One region of the Lysinibacillus sp. fls2-241-R2A-57 genome, then DNA from elsewhere that is predicted to be linked to it. Evidence: riboswitches for the same ligand, from Rfam matches in the RefSeq annotation. Region 1 holds a riboswitch; each other region holds the start of a gene.
What was found. A riboswitch is a leader RNA that binds a small molecule or an ion and turns the genes downstream of it on or off. The one in region 1 is predicted to bind thiamine pyrophosphate.
Positions count from the first base shown of each region.

Region 2: linked by a shared signal. The riboswitch ahead of thiM (hydroxyethylthiazole kinase) and the one ahead of thiC (phosphomethylpyrimidine synthase ThiC) in region 1 are both predicted to bind thiamine pyrophosphate.
Region 3: linked by a shared signal. The riboswitch ahead of QRN68_RS13730 (hypothetical protein) and the one ahead of thiC (phosphomethylpyrimidine synthase ThiC) in region 1 are both predicted to bind thiamine pyrophosphate.
Region 4: linked by a shared signal. The riboswitch ahead of QRN68_RS03245 (ABC transporter substrate-binding protein) and the one ahead of thiC (phosphomethylpyrimidine synthase ThiC) in region 1 are both predicted to bind thiamine pyrophosphate.

Region 1 covers NZ_JARVRU010000044.1:12,514-15,671, forward strand. Annotated here, with positions in the region: gene QRN68_RS09570 (methyl-accepting chemotaxis protein) at 1-265, shown strand, start outside; gene QRN68_RS09575 (AEC family transporter) at 434-1,363, shown strand; TPP riboswitch at 1,494-1,608, shown strand; gene thiC (phosphomethylpyrimidine synthase ThiC) at 1,743-3,158, shown strand, end outside.
Region 2 covers NZ_JARVRU010000021.1:40,497-43,654, reverse strand. Annotated here, with positions in the region: gene mbcS (acyl-CoA synthetase MbcS) at 1-1,391, opposite strand, end outside; TPP riboswitch at 1,579-1,677, shown strand; gene thiM (hydroxyethylthiazole kinase) at 1,770-2,525, shown strand; gene thiD (bifunctional hydroxymethylpyrimidine kinase/phosphomethylpyrimidine kinase) at 2,525-3,158, shown strand, end outside.
Region 3 covers NZ_JARVRU010000080.1:12,696-15,853, reverse strand. Annotated here, with positions in the region: gene QRN68_RS13735 (glycerophosphodiester phosphodiesterase) at 1-736, opposite strand, end outside; TPP riboswitch at 1,177-1,284, shown strand; gene QRN68_RS13730 (hypothetical protein) at 1,376-1,864, shown strand; gene thiW (energy coupling factor transporter S component ThiW) at 1,898-2,398, shown strand; gene QRN68_RS13720 (EVE domain-containing protein) at 2,475-2,936, opposite strand; gene QRN68_RS13715 (MarR family winged helix-turn-helix transcriptional regulator) at 2,978-3,158, opposite strand, start outside.
Region 4 covers NZ_JARVRU010000016.1:61,605-64,762, reverse strand. Annotated here, with positions in the region: gene QRN68_RS03255 (sigma factor regulator N-terminal domain-containing protein) at 62-976, opposite strand; gene QRN68_RS03250 (RNA polymerase sigma factor) at 976-1,467, opposite strand; TPP riboswitch at 1,664-1,774, shown strand; gene QRN68_RS03245 (ABC transporter substrate-binding protein) at 1,945-2,949, shown strand; gene QRN68_RS03240 (thiamine-binding protein) at 2,951-3,158, shown strand, end outside.

The DNA.
Region 1 (3,158 bases):
TAGCGAGCTTTCTAGTTCTATCGAAACGTCGATTAATGAGTTAATGTCTATGCTTTCTCACATGTTAGAGCATAAAAATCAAGCGATTATGGCGATTCAGAGTATCTCTGCTATTTCTGAGGAAACCGCTGCATCTGCAGAACAGGTAAGTGCATCTGCTATTGATCAACAAGCGGAACTACAAAAGGTTGCAGAATCCATCAATAGTATGAATGAGATTTCAAAGGAACTACAAGCGGTCGTTAATCGATTTAAGCTTGCTTAATGTTAAATAATGATTTGTATGAAAGACTGCCTGATATATGAGGCAGTCTTTCTTGTTGCAGCATTTTCTAATAAAAACGTGTTGTACATTTCTGCTAGGTTAACGTTGAGGTGCATTGACCGAGCATAAAAACAGCACTACTATAGGAGAGGAAAGGGGGACATCGATATGATGTATCTCGGTATGATTTTCTTCCAAATTGTAGCTCCTATTTTAGTGCTTCTAGTACTTGGTGCTGTTTTACAAAAGAAATTTCGCTTTAATTTAAAAGCGCTATCTCAGCTTATTACATATTGCTTCATGCCAGCCGCTGTTTTTGTGAATTTATATGAAACGAGTATCGAGCTGTCGGTACTTGGACAAGTTGCGTTATTTATTTTACTCTTTATCGGCAGTCAAATGGTGCTTAGTCACTTTATAGCAAAGGGACTTGGTTTAGTAAAAACAGAGGCGGCAGTGTTTAAAAATAGTGTTGTCCTTATTAATTCAGGCAACTATGGTATTCCGGTCGCGCAAATGATTTTCGTGACGCAACCGATTGGAGTAGCGATTCAGGTCATTCTTGTGATATTTCAAAATATGACGACCTATACATACGGCTTATACAATTTAATTTCTTCAACGAAATCGGGCATGTCCATTGTGAAGGATTTCCTCAAAATGCCTATTATTCATGCGCTTATTATTGGTGTAGCGCTGAACTTTTTTGATATCGCTATCCCGCAGTTTATAAAAATTCCGATAGACCATGTGGCAGATGGCTTTATCGCTGTGGCGTTAATAACATTAGGGGCCCAGCTATCACAGCTTGAAATCAAATCGATGTTCAATAAGACGGTATTTATTAGTTGTTTTACACGACTAATCATAGGGCCAGCCGTAGCATTACTTATCATTTTTACACTTGGTTTAGATGGTGTCGTGGCACAATCTCTTTTTATAGCTAGTTCTTTCCCAACGTCGCGAAATAGCTCTAGTTTGGCATTAGAATATGACGTAGAATCGGCAACTGCTGCACAAACAGTTTTATTTTCAACGATTGTAAGCTGTATTACAGTGACGATTGTGATTTATGTAGCGGAGCTGTTGTTTACCTAGTGAGTAAAAACTGAAATCGTTCCGATAAATCTTCAAAGCTTTCATATGACACTTGATGAGTGTGCCAAAAATTATCAAATGAAGCTTCCATCTCTTAGCAATATCTGCTACACTAGCATCAAACTTAATAAGTACTAACTAGGGGAGTCTGATGAGTCAGGCTGAGAGGGAAACGCATTGAGGTTTCTTGACCCTTTGGACCTGATCTGGCTCATACCAGCGTGGGAAAGTTAACCATTATTGCACTCTATGTTATTTGCGATAACTATACCTTTACATTCTTAGCCGGATCCAAAAATTTTTTGGATTCGGCTTTTGTTTTTGTTGGGGTGAGCTAGATTCGGTCCTTATATAAATATAAAAGGGAGCGAAGTAGTTTATGACAACAGTTAGCGACAAGAATATTACGATTATGTCTAGTTTTGAAGGAAGTAAAAAAGTTTACGTAGAAGGATCTCGACCAGATATTTTAGTACCAATGCGTGAAATTGCTTTAAGTCCTACGACAGGAAGCTTTGGTGAAGAGGAAAATGCGCCGGTTCGTGTTTATGATACGAGTGGCCCGTATACTGATCCTGCATATAAAGTAGACATTACGAAAGGATTGCCAGCTTTACGTAGTGCATGGATCAAAGAACGGGGGGACGTCGAGGAATACGAAGGTCGTACTATTAAGCCAGAGGATAACGGTTTCCGTAATGCTGATGATCCACGTATTAAAGAAAATGTTTTTCCTGATTTATCTAGAAAACCTCTGCGTGCTAAGAAAGGTAGAAATGTAACACAGCTTCACTATGCGCGAAAGGGAATAATTACTCCAGAAATGGAATTTGTAGCGATTCGCGAAAATATAGACCCTGAATTCGTGCGCTCAGAAATTGCGGCAGGTCGTGCTATTTTGCCTTCTAATATTAATCACCCTGAAGCCGAGCCAATGATTATTGGACGTAACTTCCACGTGAAAATTAATGCCAATATTGGAAACTCAGCGGTGTCATCCTCAATTGCGGAAGAGGTAGAAAAAATGACATGGGCTACACGCTGGGGTGCTGATAACATTATGGATTTATCGACTGGAAAGCATATTCATACGACACGTGAATGGATTATTCGTAATGCCGCAGTGCCAGTAGGGACAGTGCCAATCTATCAAGCGCTTGAAAAAGTAAATGGTGTGGCAGAGGATTTAACGTGGGAAGTGTATCGTGATACGTTGATTGAGCAGGCCGAACAAGGTGTTGATTACTTCACGATTCATGCAGGGGTACTACTACGCTATGTGCCATTAACAGCTAATCGTGTAACGGGCATAGTGTCCCGTGGAGGCTCGATTATGGCGCAGTGGTGTTTATTCCACCACCAAGAGAGCTTCTTATATACACATTTTGAAGAAATCTGCGAAATTATGAAAACCTATGATGTTGCCTTCTCTTTAGGTGACGGTTTGCGTCCTGGTTCTATTGCAGATGCTAATGATGAGGCACAGTTTGCGGAGCTAGAAACGCTAGGGGAATTAACGCAAATTGCCTGGAAGCATGATGTACAGGTGATGGTAGAAGGGCCAGGGCATGTACCAATGCATCTTATTAAAGAAAATATGGACAAGCAGTTAGAGCTGTGTAAAGAGGCTCCTTTCTATACTTTAGGGCCGCTGACAACAGATATTGCTCCTGGCTATGACCATATTACATCAGCTATTGGTGCTGCGATGATAGGGTGGTTTGGTACGGCAATGCTATGTTATGTAACACCTAAAGAGCATCTCGGCTTACCAAATCGTGAGGACGTTCGTGTA
Region 2 (3,158 bases), on a different contig from region 1:
TATGCCTTCACAATATTTCCACGAACCTCATCTGGACTCGCAACAACTGCAGTTTCTTTAACTGCTGAATGCTTCAATAATGCATCTTCTACTTCAAATGGTCCTATCGTATAGCCAGACGAAATAATGATATCATCTCCGCGTCCTTCAAACCAAAAATAACCATCTTCATCTTTATATGCACGATCTCCGGTAATATACCAATTGCCTCTAAATTGTAAATTTGTACGTTCTAGATCATTTAAATATTTTTTAAATAACGCGGGTGTTTCACGGTGTACAGCAATATCTCCAACTTCTCCAATTGCAACTGGATTTCCAAAATCATCGATAATTTCAACAGTATTTCCCGGAGTAGGTTTACCCATTGAGCCAATTCTAGCCTTCATTCCTACCATTGTACCAACAAGTAACGTATTTTCTGTTTGTCCATAACCATCTCGCACTTGTAAATTCAAGACCTCCGAAAATACTTTTATCACTTCACTATTTAAAGGCTCGCCTGCTGACACGGCTTGACGAATTGCACTTAAATTGAAATCTTGTAAATTTTCAAGTGCTGCCATAAATCGATATTCGGTTGGTGTACAGCACAGAATATTAATATGGAATTTTTCAAGCAGCGTGAGGTATGTTGTCGCATCAAAGTGACCTTTGTAGACAAATGCTGTTGCACCACTTCCTAATGTAGCGAGAAACGGACTCCAAATCCATTTTTGCCAGCCTGGAGCTGCTGTAGCCCAAACTATGTCACCTTCTTGAACACCTAACCAATTCGGTGCAGTTGTTCGTAAATGTGCATAACCCCAGCTATGTGTATGTACGGCTGCTTTTGGATTGCCTGTTGTACCACTCGTATAGGCTAAAAATGCAATGTCAGTACTTCTAGTAGGTGTAGAACTTATGTAGGTTGTTGGTTGGCTTTGCATTTTTTCAAGCAACGGCTGCCATGATTCATGTGCATGGCCAATGACAAATTTCTGTATGCCTTGTGAATTTTGAACAGCATCAAATTGTTCAACATAAGGCTCAAATGCAACAACGCCTTTTGCATTAGCATGATTGATTCGATATTCAATATCTTTAGTTCTCAACATCTCTGAGCTTGGTATAATCGTTAGCCCCGCCTTTAAGGCCGCAAGATAAACGATATACGCTTCAACTGATCTTGGTACCATGACTAAAATAACATCATCTTTTGTTAAACCATAAGATGTAAATACATGTGCTGCCTGATTCGCCTTTTCAAGTAAACTAGCATATGTAATGTATTGAATTTCCTCATTTTCGTTATAAACGATCAATGCATTTTTTGTAGAATCCTGTGCATATTTTTCGATTTCCTCTGAAATGTTATACCACTCTGGTGCGATTAAATCTTGTCGTTTCATGGCAAATGCCCCCTTTTGCTATGCTCATTATAAAACTCAATTTTTATCATTTTCAATGAAAGGCACTCAATTTTAAAAAGTCATGACAACTATCATGCTCTGCTATATGGCATCAGTCACGTCTTAGTTCAAAAAAACTCTCTATTGAACACTAAAGAAAAATATGGTACATTTTGGTCAACTAAAAGCAAGATTGCAGGGGGACTCATTTAGAGTTGAGAAGGTAAAACCTGACCCTTTGAACCTGTTAGTTAATACTGACGTAGGGAGCAATTCACATCTAATTCATTGATGAAAGGCTCTTTTTACGTGTTTTTTTCTGCACGAAAAAGGGCCTTTTTTGCATGCTTACGTCCATCCATTAGAGGAGGACTTAAATTGATTATTCAAAATATCCGTAAACAAAATCCACTGATTCATTGCATTACCAATTATGTTGTGGCAAATTTCCAAGCAAATGGCTTATTAGCAATAGGCGCTTCGCCAGTCATGGCTGATGACAGTCATGAAGTTGAAGAAATGGTCGCTATTGCTTCAGGCTTATTGTTAAATATCGGTACCCTTAATGAACAGATGAAAGAATCAATGCTACTTGCAGGAAAAAAGGCAAATGCTCAGGGCATTCCCGTTGTTTTAGATCCTGTTGCTGCAGGTGCAACTTCTTACCGTAAACAGACGGTACAGCAATTATTGGCGGAAATAAAATTTGCAGCAATTCGTTGTAATATCGGAGAGCTTGCAGCGATTGCCAATGTAGACTGGCAACAAAAAGGCGTAGATAGTGGTACTGGTTCAATTTCATTAGAAGTTGAGGCAAAACAAATAGCTCAACTCTACAATTGTATTGTTATTGTGACCGGTGAAAAGGATTTTATTACTGATGGCAAACAGCATCAATGGGTTACAGGTGGAAATTCTCAAATGACAGAAGTCACTGGAACTGGCTGCTTATTAAGTGCTATTTGTTGCGCCGCCTACACCGCAGGGAATGAACCATATTACCAATTGGTCGATACTTTATCGCTTTATAAAAAAGTGGCAGAACAAGCCGCTTCTGCGACTCATTACATTGGCGATTTTCAAATAACAATATTGAATGAACTACATCGTCTTTCCAAGGATGGTGAAGAATGATGCATATTGTAACGACAATTGCTGGTTCAGATAGTGGTGGCGGTGCGGGCATACAAGCTGATTTAAAAACATTTCAGGAATTAAAGGTGTTTGGAACGTCTGTTATTACAGCTTTAACTGCCCAGAACACACTTGGTGTATCGGATGTCTTACCAATTGAAGTTAGCTTTGTTGAAAAACAACTTAAAGCACTAATCGAGGATTTTTCAATTAGTGCTATTAAAACAGGAATGCTATTTTCTTCCGAAATAATTCAATCAATCGCACATATTTTAGCCGAAGTAAATATTCCACTAATTGTCGATCCAGTCATGATTGCAAAAGGTGGCGAAAGCTTATTACAGCAAGAAGCAATTGTTGCAATACGTAGGTATTTACTTCCTTTAGCAACAATCGTAACACCGAACATACCTGAAGCTGAAACACTTTCTGGAAGAAAAATTAAAACGTTGGCAGATATTCAGGACGTGGCTTACATCTTCTTACAAATGGGCGTTCAATGTGTCATTATTAAAGGCGGTCATTTAGCCGATAAATATTATGCTATTGACTATGTATTTTTGCAAGATGGTCAATCATTTTCCATGCAGTCCACTCGTATTGCAACAAAAAATACACATGGTACAGGCTGTA
Region 3 (3,158 bases), on a different contig from region 1:
ACAGCAACAGGAAGATTAATGCCCATTCAAACACAGCTCTAACTAATGACCACTTACTACGCCAGAACAATTGCTTGCTCTCGCGAACGGCGTTCCAGAATTGATACTTGCCTTCCAATACCATAATCGGCAGAGCATAGATACAGATTAAGTTCAATGCCAGGATAAGCAGTCCAACGATAACAAGAACGATCGTTCCGAAGGTTGTCTTCATCAGCTCGCCCGTAATAAAGTTCGGAACCGTCATATTCGGCAATAGTGTTCCGCTGATGTTGACATCAAGTAGCGGGAACAGGAGCAATAAATAGAGAGCAAGTCCAAAAACTCCGACGCGCCATAAACCTGGTAAGCTAGAGATTGCCTTGAACAATACGGGGCGGATTCGTGCGCGCTTCTCTTGAATCCCATAATAGGCAATATAGAAGAGCACAGTAAACTCTGTGTAAATGAGCATTATGGCAATTGGCACCATTACCAGTACACTAAGTAGGCCATATTTGCTGAACAAGAAGCGCAGAAGGTCATGATTGGCGGCCGCTTGGAAGCCCCCAACAGCCAGTAATTTGTTAAAAATTATGGATAATAACGGGATAAATACACTTATCGTTAGCAGTTTGTATACCAATTCAAATAAAAGAAAAGGACGGTACGCATACTTCCACACCCTTAAAATATCCCTCGTCATCTGAAAAGGCATGAATTTTAAACGATTCGTATTGGTTTGTTTAGTATTCATGGTTTTGGTTTTCCTTTAGTTAGTATCGCGGTGCATATCTCATTATATATCTACACATTTCCTCCAACAATACTGTATAGTGATAATGCACACGAAACGGAGAGACTTAATACATAAAAAGGCGACAGATTATTCATCACATGATAAAACCCCTACAAATCTCTTCATAAGTTGGTCGTCGTACTCTGTAAGCTCCGTACATACTGAACTTTTGATTGCGCTTCAACTCAGTTCTTCACTTGAAAGATGTCTCTCTATTTTTTGAGCGTGACACTTTTAGACCATCCCTTGAGTATGTAGGAGTTCTAGCTCCATTCTTTCAAGTGTGCTAAAATGTTAAGTAACTATGATTAATTTCTCCTGTTAAAACTCCTTGTATATCAAGGAAAACAGGCTGTCTTTACTACATTATTATTAGAAAATTAAAGAGTTAAACCCATTATTACCACTAGGGGAGTCTTTAAAAGGCTGAGACGTATATTGTCATATACGGACCCTTTGAACCTGATCTAGTTCACACTAGCGGAGGGAAGTGGCGACACTTGCTTTTTACTATGTAAATGCAAGGCCGCTTCCTATGTTTTTAGGGAGCGGCCTTTTTAGGTTTTATATTGTTGTCGGGTTTTTTACGCTGTAGCGGTGGAATTTTTTTGTTTACCGGCGCTTTTCTCTGTTTTAGCGGCGGATTTCACTGCTTTACCGGCGCTTTTCACAGTTTTAGTGGCGGAATTCTCTGATTTACCGGCGCTTCTCACCCTTTTAGCGGCGGATTTCTCTGATTTACCGGCGCTTTTTACTGTTTTAGCGGCGGATTTCTCTGGTTTACCGGCGCTTTTCTCTGTTTTAGCGGCGGATCTCACTGATTTACCGGCGCTTTTCTCTGCTTTACCGGCGGAATTCACTAGTTTACCGGCGCTTCTCACCCTTTTAGCGGCGGAATTCTCTGATTTACCGGCGCTTTTCTCTGTTTTAGCGGCGGATCTCACTAGTTTACCGGCGCTTCTCACCCTTTTAGCGGCGGATTTCTCTGTTTTAGCGGCGGATTTCTCTGATTTACCGGCGCTTTTCTCTGTTTTAGCGGCGGAACTCCCTAGTTTACCGGCGGAACACCAAATTTACCGTTATTAACGATTAAATTCATATTTTAAAGGAGTGGAAATTATGTCAATTCGAAAATTAACAATCATGGCCTTACTAGTAGCTATTGCCGTAGCAGGTTCTAGCTTTGTCTCAATACCAACGGGAATTGCACGTGCCTACCCTGTACAGCATGCCATTAATGTTATTGGCGCTATCATTCTTGGACCAGTGCCTACTGTTATGGTCGCCTTTGTCACAGCAATTATTCGTATTTTAACAGGCACAGGCTCATTATTAGCTATACCCGGCAGTGTCATTGGTGCTTTATGTGCAGCTCTAGCCTATAAATACAGCGGCAAGCAGTGGCTAGCAGGTGTCGGTGAAATATTCGGGACAGGTATTATTGCCTCACTCATTGCAGTACCTTACGCACACTTATTAATGGGGACATCCGTTGCTGCTTTATTTTTCATGCCAGCCTTTTTAACTTCAAGTACTATTGGTGCTGTCTTAGGCATTGTCATTGCTAGCAATTTGCGTAAAACAGTATTTGTAACTAACCTTAACACTCTGCTTAAATAATGATTGGTTGCAATATAAAAACGTTACTTCTTAATGGCAATTCATTAAGAAAGTAACGTTTTTTATCCAACTAAATTCATCCATACTTCAACGGTAATCCCATTTCATGAGCAATTAGTAAAAAGTCTTTTTTGCTTATTTCAAAATGACCAAATCTGAATTTATAACCATATTTCGATTTATCTTCTACAAATTCTAAATAATCTAAGATCCTTTTTATCGGTACAGCCTTTGCCTCTTTATAAAAGTCTATATCTCTTCTAAAAGGAATAAAATTTTCTGCCATTTGGAACTCGTATATTCGCTCGTCTTTTATTCTTCCAATTGCGGTAAATGCTCTTACAGGCTCGTTACCATCTAGACTTTTTTTAGGAGAATAATAAATGATCCAATCTCCTTTTTGCATTCGTTTCAAAGGTCTTTCTTTACCGTGGCATAACTGGCCGAATCCTCCCTCAACCCCTTTTTGAACATGATTGAGAGATACCACGCCAATCCAATATTTAGGGTCTCTTTCAATCGTAGGATATTGAGACATAGCTTTCATCTCCTTTTATTTTGGCATCATCGTTAATGATTTTACTTTTCCTGTGCACGATTTTCATATACTTTTGTCAATATGCCTTTCAATTGCTCTTTTTCTTCTAATGAAAGTACATTTAAAACTTCATTCTCAGAAATCGCAAGGGTCTTCAACAATTCTTCTGCCAAATTTTCACCCTGTTCCGTAAGGCATATTAAATTCTCTCTTCTATTTTCT
Region 4 (3,158 bases), on a different contig from region 1:
GAGAAATCAACATTTTAAAATTGATTTCTCGCGCTTTTTAAGGTTTTGATTTCTAATCACGTTATTTTTCAGGTTTAATATAAGGAACGATTTGTGCAGTGGCTCCTACTGAGGCACCACGGATAAAATCTTGATTCTCTAAGGCTTTAAAATTATTTGCTTTGCCAGTGAGCATTACCCCTAAAATTTTCACTTCATCAAACCGTTTATTTTTATTTGAATTTAAAAACTCCTGAATTGTTTCGTTATTTTCATTAGCATCATATGTTTTAAGTGAATCAATAAAGCCATCGTAGGATTTTTTCGGTGAATCTGCCGGATCAAAGCCATAAACCTCTAAACCAGCAGGTCCTGTACTTTCATCAACAATTGGTGATGCCATATACAACCATACGATGTTTAAATTGCTAGGAATTTTTTCTTGTATTTCATTTAATGTATAAGGTTTATTGAAAGAAACGGCAACTTCTGCAACGTGATTCTCCATTTGCGAAATTTCGCTTAGTTCGTTTGGTACATCGTCAAAGTATTTTTGAATAGATGGATGATAAAATGTCGCAGATTTAGTCTTTGTCTGTTTATCGTATTCATAGTACTCTGAATCAGACCAATAAAATCCTGGTACTAACTCGTTATTATCAACATTGCCTCGGAACCAACCGAATGAACTAGTAAGTGTGCTCCATGGAACCATATAACCATTAATATTCTTAGAACGGTTTGTAATGATATTTCCACCAAACATTGATGAATTACTCACCGTGACTTGAGAGTCGATTTGAATATTAGGTTCTGCAATGTCATTATGTAAAAAAAGCTGTTCTTTAAGTCTTTGAGAACTTTTCGCTGCAAAAAAGGAACCAGTTTTATAAAAAACAGGTAAGAGAATTAATATGACAACAATTGAAGTGATGATAATTTTTAGTAACTGTTTTCGTTTAGCCTTTTTTAAAGCGTTATTTAACGAAGTTTCCATCAAAGTTTACCTCCTATTTTTGAGTGAATACATTTACGTGCACGATATAATTTTTGCTTGACGCTATCTACTTGAATATCCAACAAAATAGCAATTTCTTCATATGACAAATCATAGTAATACTTTAAAAAGAATATTTCTTTATATTCTTTTTTAATGTCTTTTAACAAATAGAAAATCTCATCCTTATTTAGCAACGTCTCAAAATTATAATCGGTGTGTTGGAGCTTAGAGTATATTTCCTCGGTGATGTAAATGTTTTTCTGCTCCTTTTTCCTTTTTAAGTCAATATATTGATTGAGCGATACCCTAAAAAACCAAGGACGTATATTGTTTTCTGTTAGGCTATCTAATAGCATGTATATTTTGTAATAGGTGGTTTGAATAATATCTTCTGCATCTTCTTTTTTGGCTCCTTTCGCTAGTAATAGATTGAACACTTCCTCTCCTAAATGGATTAGATAGGAGGTTAGTTCATTTTCTTTTTTCATTGCTGATCCTCCTTACTCTTATACAACGAATGAGTGATCATAAATGTATACACTTAACTATAAAGTTTATTTTGGAATAAGGGCTATGTTTGACATTGCTTTTTGAAATGATATGACAATATAATGCTTTAACATGAAAGAGACCCTTGTCATTTACAGATAGATATGGGTATAATAATCACGAAAAGTTCATATGGAAAGAATGTAGGGGGGCTGGTAGTTGCCAGCTGAGATTGTGTCCGATAGACGCTGACCCTTTGAACCTGATTTGGCTCGTACCAGCGTAGGGAACATCTATTCAAAAAAAAGAAAGTTTTTGATACTGATTGTAAAACGTCTGGGAGGAATCCTGGGCGTTTTTTTTATGTTTTTGTTGTATGTGCAAGCCTTGGGTACATACTAATTGTGAATACGCTTTCTTCTGGTGGAAACATTCATTCATGAACACTTTCACATTACTTACTGGGAGGATTAAACATGAAAAAATGGTTATTGATTCTGATGGCTACACTTTTAACATTAGTGGGTTGTAGCAAAAAAGAGGAGACAAAGGATAAAAACGATGCGAATGCATTAAAAAAGGTATCGGTCGTGCTAGATTGGACACCGAATACAAATCATACAGGTTTATATGTAGCGGAAAAACTTGGCTACTTTAAAGAACAGGGCTTAGATGTTGAAATTTTATTACCTGGCGAAACGGGTGCAGATCAACTAGTGGCGTCTGGTAAGGCTCAGTTTGGCGTAAGCTACCAAGAAGGGATTACACAGGCACGTGTGCAGGATGTACCTTTAGTATCGATTGCAGCGATTATTCAACATAATACTTCTGGCTTTGCATCCACTGCATCTAAAGGGATTACGTCACCGAAGGATTTTGAAGGTAAAACATATGGTGGCTGGGGTGCACCACTTGAAAAGGCTGTCCTACAATCACTTATGCAAACAGAAAATGCGGATATTAATAAGTTAGATATTGTCAATGCAGGTGATTTGGATTTCTTCACAATGATGAAAAAAGATATTGATTTTGCCTGGATTTATTATGCATGGACAGGGATTGAAGCAGAACTTCGTGGTGAAAAATTGAACATGCTTTATTTAACAGATTATAGTGATCAGTTAGATTATTACACACCTGTACTTGCTACAAATGAAAAAATGATTAAGGATGATCCAGATACAGTCAAAGCGTTTGTCGCTGCTGCAGCAAAGGGCTATGAATATGCGATAAGTCATCCGAGTGAGGCGGCTGATATTTTATTAAAAGAGGTACCTGACTTAGATAAAGACCTTGTGCATAAAAGTCAGGAATGGCTAGCAGATAAGTATCAAGACGATGCGGCGCAATGGGGCGAGCAAAAGCTAACTGTCTGGGAGAACTACGCAAAATGGATGGCCGACAACAAAGTTTTAGAGGGCGAATTTAACGCAGAACAAGCATTTACAAATGACTTTTTACCGAAAAAGGAGACAAAATAACATGGCAAACTCATTAATTAGTGTACAAATTATCCCGAAAACTGAAAAATATGAAGATGTTATTCCATTTGTCGATGCAGCGATTGCCGTTATAGACGCATCAGGGGTGAAATATGAAGTTCATCCATTAGAAACGACAATGGAGGGTGAGCTATCGACTTTATTACAAATCATCGAAAAAATGAATGATAAGATGATAGAGCTTGGTG